3 regions of the Streptomyces sp. NPDC059832 genome follow, and region 3 is predicted to be linked to each of the others. Evidence: riboswitches for the same ligand, from Rfam matches in the RefSeq annotation. Region 3 holds a riboswitch; each other region holds the start of a gene.
What was found. A riboswitch is a leader RNA that binds a small molecule or an ion and turns the genes downstream of it on or off. The one in region 3 is predicted to bind thiamine pyrophosphate.
Positions count from the first base shown of each region.

Region 1 (3,268 bases), on a different contig from region 3:
GCCGTTCCGCGCCCAGCAGCTCTCGCAGCACTACTTCGCGCGGTATGCGCACGACCCGGCCGAGTGGACCAACATCCCGGCCGGATCGCGGGACAAGCTCGCCGAGGCGATGTTCCCCGACCTGATGTCGGTGGTCCGCCACATCAGCTGCGACGACGACACCACCCGAAAGACGCTCTGGAAGCTGCACGACGGGACGCTCGTCGAGTCCGTCCTGATGCGCTACCCGGAGCGGGTGACGATGTGCATCTCCTCGCAGGCGGGATGCGGGATGAACTGCCCGTTCTGCGCGACGGGGCAGGCCGGTCTCGACCGCAATCTGTCGACCGCCGAGATCGTCCACCAGATCGTCGACGGGATGCGGGCGCTGCGCGACGGGGAGGTCCCCGGCGGTCCGGCGCGGCTCTCCAACATCGTCTTCATGGGCATGGGCGAGCCGCTCGCCAACTACAACCGGGTGGTCGGCGCGATCCGCCGGCTGACCGACCCCGAGCCGGACGGGCTGGGGCTCTCGCAGCGCGGGATCACCGTCTCCACCGTGGGCCTGGTGCCCGCGATGCTCCGCTTCGCGGACGAGGGCTTCAAGTGCCGTCTGGCCGTCTCGCTGCACGCGCCGGACGACGAGCTGCGTGACACCCTCGTCCCCGTGAACACGCGGTGGAAGGTGGGCGAGGTGCTGGACGCCGCATGGGAGTACGCGGAGAAGTCCGGTCGCCGCATCTCCATCGAGTACGCGCTGATCCGTGACATCAACGACCAGGCGTGGCGCGGTGACCGGCTCGGCCGGCTCCTCAAGGGCAAGCGGGTCCACGTCAACCTGATCCCGCTGAACCCCACGCCCGGTTCCAAGTGGACCGCCTCGCGCCCCGAGGACGAGAAGGCGTTCGTCGAGGCGATTGCGGCCCACGGGGTGCCGGTGACCGTGCGGGACACCCGTGGCCAGGAGATCGACGGGGCCTGCGGGCAGCTGGCGGCGGCCGAGCGCTGAGGCCACTCCCGGACAGGCGCCGAGGCCCGTGTAGCCTGGGCCCGAAATCAACTTCATATTCCGACAGGGGAGCGCCACAGCGCTGAGAGTGCGGCACCGAGGACAGGTCGGCCGCAGACCCTCTGAACCTCGCCCGGGTCATTCCGGGTAGGAAGTTCGGTCATCAACTCATGCTGTTGCGCCCTGCCCGCTTTTCGCGGGCGGGGCCGCGTCTCTTCCTGGCCAAAACCCAGGAGGAATCCACAATGAGCACCACGCGCAGGACCAGGCAGCTCGCGGCATCGGCCGTCGCCGCCGCACTCGGCGTCACCGCACTCGCCGGGTGCGGGAGTTCCGACGACTCGGCCTCCGGTTCCGGCGGCACGAAGGGCTCGGGCTCCAAGACCGTGACCCTCGTCAGCCATGACTCCTTCAACGCCTCCACGGACGTACTGAAGGAGTTCACCAAGGAGACCGGCTACACCGTCAAGGTGCTGAAGAGCGGTGACGCGGGTGTCGCGCTCAACCAGGAGATCCTGACCAAGGGCTCCCCGCGCGGCGACGTGTTCTTCGGTGTCGACAACACGCTGCTCTCCCGCGCCCTCGACAGCGGGCTCTTCACGCCGTACGAGGCGAAGGGCATCGACCGGGTCGCGGCAGACACCCGGCTCGACGCGGACGCGCACCGGGTCACCCCGATCGACACCGGCGACATCTGCGTCAACTACGACAGGAAGTACTTCGCCGACAAGAAGCTCGCGCCGCCGCAGTCCTTCGACGACCTGGCGAAGCCCGCGTACAAGGACCTTCTCGTCACCGAGAACGCCGGGACCTCGTCGCCCGGCCTCGGCTTCCTCCTCGGCACCATCGCCACGTACGGGGAGAAGGGCTACCAGGACTACTGGAAGAAGCTGGAGAGCAACGGCGTCAAGGTCGTCGACGGCTGGGAGCAGGCGTACGACGAGGAGTTCTCCGGCTCCGCGGGCGGCAAGAAGGCCAAGGCCGACCGGCCGCTCGTCGTCTCGTACGCCTCCAGCCCGCCCGTCGAGGTGCTGTACGCGAAGCCGCAGCCGGCGAAGGCGCCGACCGGTGTCGCCACCGGGACCTGCTTCCGCCAGATCGAGTTCGCGGGCCTGCTGAAGGGCGCGAAGAACGAGGCGGGCGGCAAGGCCCTGCTGGACTTTCTGATCAGCAAGAGGTTCCAGGAGGACATGCCGCTCAACATGTTCGTGAACCCGGTCGCCAAGGATGCGAAGCTGCCGGAGCTCTTCACGAAGTTCGGCGCGACGGTGGACCGGCCGACGACCGTCGCCCCGGACCTGATCGCCAAGAACCGTGAGCAGTGGGTCCAGTCGTGGTCCTCGCTCGTAGTGAAGTAACGAAGAGTCCCGTACGCGGACCGGACGCGAGCGGGAACGGCGGGAACGGCGAGGGCGGCGAGGGCGGGAAGGCTCCTCGGGACCGGTCGGCGCACGCGCGGTCGGCCCGTGCGAAGGCCCGGCGCGGGAGCGCGGTGCGGCTCGGCCTGATGGCCGTGCCCGTCGCGTTCTTCGCGCTGTTCTTCGCCTACCCGGTCGCCGCGATCGTCGGCCGCGGCCTGAAAGCTGACGGCGTCTGGCAGTTCGGCCGGATCGGCGAGGTGCTGACCCGGCCGGACATCCGCGACGTCCTCTGGTTCACCAGCTGGCAGGCGCTCGCCTCGACCGCGCTGACCCTGCTGATCGCGCTGCCCGGCGCCTATGTCTTCGCCCGCTTCGACTTCCCCGGCAAACAACTGCTGCGGGCGGTCGTCACGGTGCCGTTCGTCCTGCCGACCGTGGTCGTGGGGACGGCCTTCCTGGCGCTGCTGGGACGCGGTGGATTCCTCGACCAGCTCTGGGGCGTACGGCTCGACACCACCGTCTGGGCGATTCTGCTCGCCCATGTCTTCTTCAACTACGCGGTGGTCGTACGGACGGTCGGCGGGCTGTGGGCCCAGCTCGACCCCCGGCAGGAGGAGGCCGCCAGAGTGCTGGGCGCGGGGCGGTTCGCCGCCTGGCGGCTGGTCACCCTGCCGGCCCTCGCACCCGCGGTGGCCGCGGCCGCGCTGATGGTCTTCCTCTTCACCTTCACCTCCTTCGGAGTCGTGCAGATCCTCGGCGGTCCGGGGTACTCCACGCTGGAGGTGGAGATCTACCGGCAGACCGCGCAGCTGCTCGCCCTGCCGACGGCCGCCGTGCTGACGCTGGTGCAGTTCGCCGCGGTCGGCGCGATCCTCGCCGTGCACGCGTGGACCGTACGGCGCCGGGAGACCGCGCTGAA
Region 1 covers NZ_JBHWIY010000023.1:88,477-91,744, forward strand. Annotated here, with positions in the region: gene rlmN (23S rRNA (adenine(2503)-C(2))-methyltransferase RlmN) at 1-988, shown strand, start outside; TPP riboswitch at 1,044-1,160, shown strand; gene ACFV8T_RS31575 (thiamine ABC transporter substrate binding subunit) at 1,234-2,346, shown strand; gene ACFV8T_RS31580 (ABC transporter permease) at 2,496-3,268, shown strand, end outside.
Region 1: it holds a riboswitch for thiamine pyrophosphate, as region 3 does, so the genes downstream of both, ACFV8T_RS31575 (thiamine ABC transporter substrate binding subunit) here and thiC (phosphomethylpyrimidine synthase ThiC) in region 3, are expected to answer to the same signal.

Region 2 (3,268 bases), on a different contig from region 3:
CGGAGTGCGGCGGCGGACCACTGGCCGCGCGGTACGACGGTCTCGTTGACGGCGGCCGCGACGCCGGAGCGCGCGGCGGTCAGGGTGGCGACCAGGGTGTCCAGGGTGGTGCCCGCGGCGAGGAGCCGCACCTCGCCGTTCACGGACACGGACACGGCGGGGGGTACGGGCTCGGCGGTCATGCGGGCTGCTCCTGACGTACGGGGGCGGCGGCGGACGGGAAACGGCGCGGGGTGAAGGGGCGGGCCGGCTCGGGCGGCTCGCCGCCGGTGAGGAGCTCCGCCATGACGTCACCGGTGATGGGGGTGAGCAGCACCCCGTTGCGGTGGTGGCCGGTGGCGAGGTGGAGGCCGGGCAGGGCGGTGGGGCCGAGCAGCGGGGCGTTGTCGGGGGAGGCGGGGCGCAGGCCGGCCAGGGTCTCGGTGAGCGGCAGCTCGGTGATGCCGGGTACCAGCTCGTGGGCGTCCCGCAGCAGCTCATAGACGCCGCCCGCGGTGACGGTGGTGTCCCAGCCCAGCTCCTCGCTGGTGGCGCCGACGACCAGTTCGCCGTTCTCGCGCGGCACCAGATAGACATGGCTGCCCCGGACCACGGCCCGTACCGTCCGGCTCAGGAACGGTGCGTACGGGGCCGGCACGGTCAGCCGCAGCACCTGGCCCTTCACCGGCCGGACCGGCGGCACGACCTCGTCCGGCAGCCCCGGCAGCCGGCCGCTGAGGCTGCCCGCGGCGAGCACGACCTGGTCGGCCGCGAGCTCCGTGCCCGCGGCGAGCACCGCTCCGGCGGCCCGGTCGCCCACCACGCTCAGGCGCTCCACCCAGCCGCGGTGGAAGACCACCCCGGCCCGCTCGCAGGCGGTCAGCAGGGCGGCGGCCAGCCGGCGGGGATCGATCTGGTGGTCGCCGTCGACCCGCAGACCGCCGCGGACGCCCGGCGCGAGCATAGGCTCCAGCCGGCGGCACTCACGGCCGGTGAGCCACTCCGACTCCAGGCCCGAACGCCGCTGCAGGGCGTGCAGGTCCCGCAGATGGGCGCGGTCGTCGGAGTCCAGCGCGACGGCCAGGGTGCCGCAGGCGCGGAAGCCGGTTTCCTGCCCGCTCGCCGCCTCCAGCTCGGCCGCGAAGGCCGGATAGCGGGCGGCGGAGGCGACGTTGAGGCCCAGCAGGAGCTGTTCGCCGTAGTGGAGTTCGGTGACGGCGGCCAGCATGCCGGCCGCCACCCGGGCGGCCCCGCCACCCGGTTCGGGGTCGGCGACCGCGGTGCGCAGTCCGCGTTGCGCGGCCCGCCAGGCGATCACCAGGCCGATGATCCCGCCCCCGATGACCAGGACATCGGATCCGTTTCCGTTCCGAGAAGAACGCATGGGCTTCCAGCCCCTCCCTTCGCCGGCATGACCCGGATCAGGTTCGTACGGTCGGAGGCCGCCCAGCCTCCCTCTCAGCCCGGTGCGTCCGGGCTCCCGCGAGTGCTTTACGTCGGCCACCCTAAACCCCGTCCCCCCCCGGCCCGGTAAGGGAGCGGCCGCCGTGGCCCGTTCGCCCGGCGGATTCGCCCTGTCACCGGTGGCCGGCCGGGTCGGCACCCGGACCGGCGGCACCCCCGACCTCCTCCCCGTGGGAGTCGCAGGAGGGCGGTGGGACGAGCGCGGTCGGAGAACGCACCCTTTCCTGACGATCTATCAGGTGCTTAAGGTGTACAGGTGAGCGAGCAGCAGCAGTCGGAGCAGCCGGAACGGCGGGCGGGACGCCGCGTCGTCATCGTCGGTGCGGGCATGGCCGGGGTGCAGACCGCGGTGGCCCTACGGGAGCAGGGCTTCACCGGCCCCGTCACCCTGATCGGCGCCGAACCGCATCAGCCCTACGACCGGCCTCCGCTGTCCAAGGCGGTGCTCCTCGGCAAGGCCGAGGACTCCGCCTTCGACATCGACTTCGAGGCGCTGGAGATCGATCTGCGACTGGGCCGCGACGTCACCGGTGTGCGGCCCGCGGCGCATGAGCTGGACACCCTGTCGGGACCCGTTCCCTACGACGTCCTGGTGATCGCGACCGGTGCCGAACCGGTCGTCCTGCCCGGGTCCGAGGGCGTCCCCGGCGTCCATCTGCTGCGCACCCTCGACGACGCGGCACGCCTGCGGCCGGTCCTCGACGAGCAGCACGGCGTCGTGGTCGTCGGCGCGGGCTGGATCGGTGCCGAGTTCGCCACCGCGGCCCGTGCCGCGGGCTGCGCGGTCACCGTCGTCGAGGCCGCCGACCGCCCCCTCGCGGGCGCGCTGCCCGCGGAGGTCGCGGCCCCGATGGCCGCCTGGTACGCGGAGAGCGGCGCCGAACTCCTCACCGGAGCCCGGGTCGCCCGCATCGAGCCGGGCCGGGTGGTCCTCGCGGACGGCCGTACGGTCCCGGCCGGAGCGGTCGTCGTCGGAATCGGCGCCCGGCCCGCCACCGGCTGGCTGGCCGGCTCCGGCATCGCGCTCGGCCCCGACGGATCGGTGACCGCCGACGGGGCGCTGCGCACCTCGCTGCCCGATGTGTACGCGGTCGGCGACTGCGCCTCGTTCCCCTCCGCCCGGTACGGCGAACGCCTGCTCGTCCACCACTGGGACAACGCGCTCCAGGGCCCGCGCACCGCCGCCGCCAACATCATCGGGGCAGCCGCCGCCGACGGCCCGGCGCCGATGACCTACGACCCCGTGCCGTACTTCTGGTCCGAGCAGTTCGACCGGTTCGTGCAGTACGCGGGCCACCACGGGAGCGCCGACACCCTGCTGTGGCGCGGCGATCCGGCCGAAGCCGCCTGGTCGGTGTGCTGGCTGCGCGAGGGCGTGCTGGTCGCGGTTCTCGCCGTCGGCCGGCCGCGCGATCTGGCGCAGGGGCGCAAGCTCATCGAGGCGGGGGCGCGGCTCGATCCGGCGCGGGCCGCCGACCCCTCCGTACCGCTGAAGTCGACGATCCGTCAGTAGCGGGGCCCGCGGGGCGTGCGGAGTGTCCGGTATGCGGGCGGCCCCTTGGACGGCGGCCGAAATTGGTGCACTGTACATCTTTTGGATCACCGATTCCGGATCACTGAATCGGGATCACCGACTCGTTTCCCGAAGGAAGTACATGTCCCGACACAGATGGGTCCGCGTCCTGCGCAGGATCTCCGTGGCCTCGGCCTCGATCGCCCTGGCCGGCGGCGCGCTCGTCGCCCCGGCGAACGCGGGCACCGCCCCGAAGCCAGGATCCAATCCGGCCGTCGACTACCAGGACCCGGTCGACGCGCTGCCGCCGGT
Region 2 covers NZ_JBHWIY010000006.1:173,241-176,508, reverse strand. Annotated here, with positions in the region: gene thiS (sulfur carrier protein ThiS) at 1-182, opposite strand, end outside; gene thiO (glycine oxidase ThiO) at 179-1,363, opposite strand; TPP riboswitch at 1,361-1,473, opposite strand; gene ACFV8T_RS13065 (NAD(P)/FAD-dependent oxidoreductase) at 1,700-2,956, shown strand; gene ACFV8T_RS13060 (peptide-N4-asparagine amidase) at 3,099-3,268, shown strand, end outside.
Region 2: it holds a riboswitch for thiamine pyrophosphate, as region 3 does, so the genes downstream of both, thiO (glycine oxidase ThiO) here and thiC (phosphomethylpyrimidine synthase ThiC) in region 3, are expected to answer to the same signal.

Region 3 (3,268 bases):
TTGTGGCGTTTCTCGACCGGACCGACAAGCTTGTGCCGCTCGGGCAGGAGTGCACGCTGGGTGACTTCGAGGGCAACCTGGAGGACGCCCTGGGCCGGATCCTTGCCGAGGAACAGAACGCCGGCTGACAAGAACGGCGCCGCCGACCGGCTCGCCGGTCGAACACGGCACCTGCCGAATGGGTGAATTGTTCACCTGGCGGGGACGTTCAAGGCTTCGTCCTACGACGACGGCCTTTCCCGGCCCGTACGGGTGCCGAAGCTCCGGCTTCCGCGCCGAGCCCTGTGCGGTCCGCGGAGACGACCAGCGCAGCGAGCACCGTCGTCACCGGCACCGAGGCGACCAGTCCGATCGAGCCGACCAGCGTTCGTACGATCTCCTCCGCCACCAGCTCGCTGTTGGCCACCGTCCCCACGCTGCTCTGCGCGATGGAGAACAGCAGCAGCAACGGCATTGCGGCGCCCGCGTAGGCGAGCACCAGCGTATTGACGACCGAGGCGATGTGGTCGCGTCCGATCCTGATGCCTGCCCGGTAGAGGCCCCGCACACCCAACGTCGGGTTCGCCTGGTGCAGTTCCCAGACCGCCGATGTCTGGGTCACGGTCACATCGTCGAGGACGCCGAGCGAACCGATGATGACACCGGCCAGCAGCAGACCGCTCATGTCGATGTGCGGGTACAGGCCATGGATGAGGCCGGTGTTGTCGTCGGTGTTGCCGGTCAGGCTCGCCCAGCCGATGAAGAGCGAGCCGAGCAGCCCGATCAGCAGCAGCGAGATCAGCGTGCCGATCACCGCGACCGAGGTGCGGGCGGTCAGGCCGTGGCACATGTAGAGGGCGATCAGCATGATCGCACTGGCCCCGACCACCGCGACGAGCAGCGGATTCGAGCCCTGAAGAATGGCCGGGAGGATGAACAGGGTCAGCACGGCGAAGGACACGGCGAGCGCGACCAGCGCCATCACCCCGCGCATGCGGCCCACCGCGACCACGACCAGGGCGAAGATCCCGGCCAGCAGGGCCATCGGGAACTTCCGGTTCACGTCCGTCACCGAATACTGCAGATCATGGGGTGCGTCGGGGGCGTACGCCACGACCACGCCCTGACCCTTGCGCAACTGACGCGGCGCGTCGGGCGGGACGACCTCGGTGAAGGTCCGGCCCTTGTCGTGACCGGTAGTCACCTCGATCGTGGACTTCTTGCACAGTGCCTTTCCGCTTCCCGAGGGCGGTGTGGTGTCCCCGCCGACAGGCGTCTGGACCACGTTCACGGCCTTGCAGTCCACCATGTCGACATTCACCACCTTTCCCTGCTGGGTCTGCCGGTCGAATCCGACGCCGGTCCGCTCGTGCGGCGGCGCACCACCCGGCCAGAGCGCCACCAGACCGACGACGACGACGGTGGCGAACGGGATCAGTACGGCCGCGATGACTTTGCGCAGATGTTTGGAGACGGGCGCGGCAGGGCCGTGGCTGTGCGAGTGGCCGTGCTGATGGCCCTGCGGTTCGTGGTCGATATGGGGGGACGTCACCGGCCGATCATCGCAAGAAGGGACGGGCCCTCTGTTCATTACGCCGGACGGGGCGCTAGCGTGGAGGGACCTTTGCACACGCGGGAGCTCGGAGCACCGGGCTGAGAGGGCGCTGATATCCGTACGTCCGTACGGGACAGGCTGCGCCGACCGCCGAACCTGTTACCGGGTAATGCCGGCGTAGGGAGTAGGTCTCATGACCACAGCGGACGCACGCACGCCTGCCTCGAACCAGAGCGACGAGGCCGGGAAGTCCATCGGCTGGCACAAGGGGTACGTCCAGGGCTCGCGCCCGGACCTCCGGGTGCCGGTCCGTCAGGTGCACCTCACCAACGGCAAGGACGTGACGCTGTACGACACGTCGGGGCCGTACACCGATCCCACCGTCGAGACCGATGTCCGCCGCGGGCTCGCACCGCTGCGGGAGAACTGGATCGTCGCCCGCGGCGACACCGAGGAGTATCCGGGCCGCCCCGCCCGTCCCGAGGACGACGGGCTCAAGCACACCTCGCCGCGAATGGGGTCTCCCCTGCTCGACGGAAGCCGAGAACTCGGGGAAGGACTGCGCAACCTCGACGCGGTCTTCCCCGGCCGCCCGCGCCTGCCGCGCCGCAGCCGGGACGGGCAGCCGGTGACCCAGCTCGCGTACGCCCGCCGGGGCGAGATCACCCCGGAGATGGAGTACGTGGCCATCCGGGAGAACGTCGAGCCAGAGGTGGTGCGCGAGGAGATCGCGGCCGGCCGGGCCGTGCTGCCGGCCAACGTCAACCACCCCGAGATCGAGCCGATGATCATCGGCAAGCGGTTCCTGGTGAAGGTAAATGCCAACATCGGCAACTCCGCGGTGACGTCCTCCATCGAGGAGGAGGTGGAGAAGATGACGTGGGCGACGCGCTGGGGCGCCGACACCGTCATGGATCTGTCCACCGGCCGCAACATTCACACCACCCGTGAGTGGGTTCTGCGCAATTCCCCCGTGCCGATCGGCACGGTTCCGCTCTACCAGGCCCTCGAAAAGGTCGACGGCCGGGCGGAGGAACTGACGTGGGAGATCTACAAGGACACCGTCATCGAACAGGCCGAGCAGGGCGTCGACTACATGACGGTCCACGCCGGCGTGCGCCTGCCGTACGTACCGCTGACCGCCCGCCGCAAGACCGGCATCGTCTCCCGCGGCGGCTCGATCATGGCGGCGTGGTGCCTCGCGCACCACAAGGAGTCGTTCCTGTACGAGCACTTCGAGGAGCTCTGCGAGATCCTCGCGACCTACGACGTGACGTACTCGCTGGGCGACGGGCTGCGTCCCGGCTCGATCGCCGATGCCAATGACGAGGCCCAGTTCGCCGAACTGCGCACGCTCGGCGAGCTGAACACGGTCGCCAAGCGGTTCGGCGTCCAGACCATGATCGAGGGGCCGGGCCATGTCCCGATGCACAAGATCAAGGAGAACATCGACCTTCAGCAGGAGATCTGCGAGGAGGCGCCGTTCTACACGCTCGGCCCGCTGACCACCGATGTCGCACCGGCGTACGACCACATCACCTCGGGCATCGGCGCGGCGATGATCGCGTGGTGGGGGACGGCGATGCTCTGCTACGTCACGCCGAAGGAGCACCTCGGCCTGCCCAACCGGGACGATGTGAAGACCGGCGTCATCACGTACAAGATCGCGGCGCATGCGGCGGACCTCGCCAAGGGGCACCCGGGGGCGCAGGACTGGGACGACGCGCTCTCCGA
Region 3 covers NZ_JBHWIY010000033.1:42,527-45,794, forward strand. Annotated here, with positions in the region: gene ACFV8T_RS36660 (SsgA family sporulation/cell division regulator) at 1-128, shown strand, start outside; gene ACFV8T_RS36665 (YibE/F family protein) at 209-1,531, opposite strand; TPP riboswitch at 1,602-1,735, shown strand; gene thiC (phosphomethylpyrimidine synthase ThiC) at 1,728-3,268, shown strand, end outside.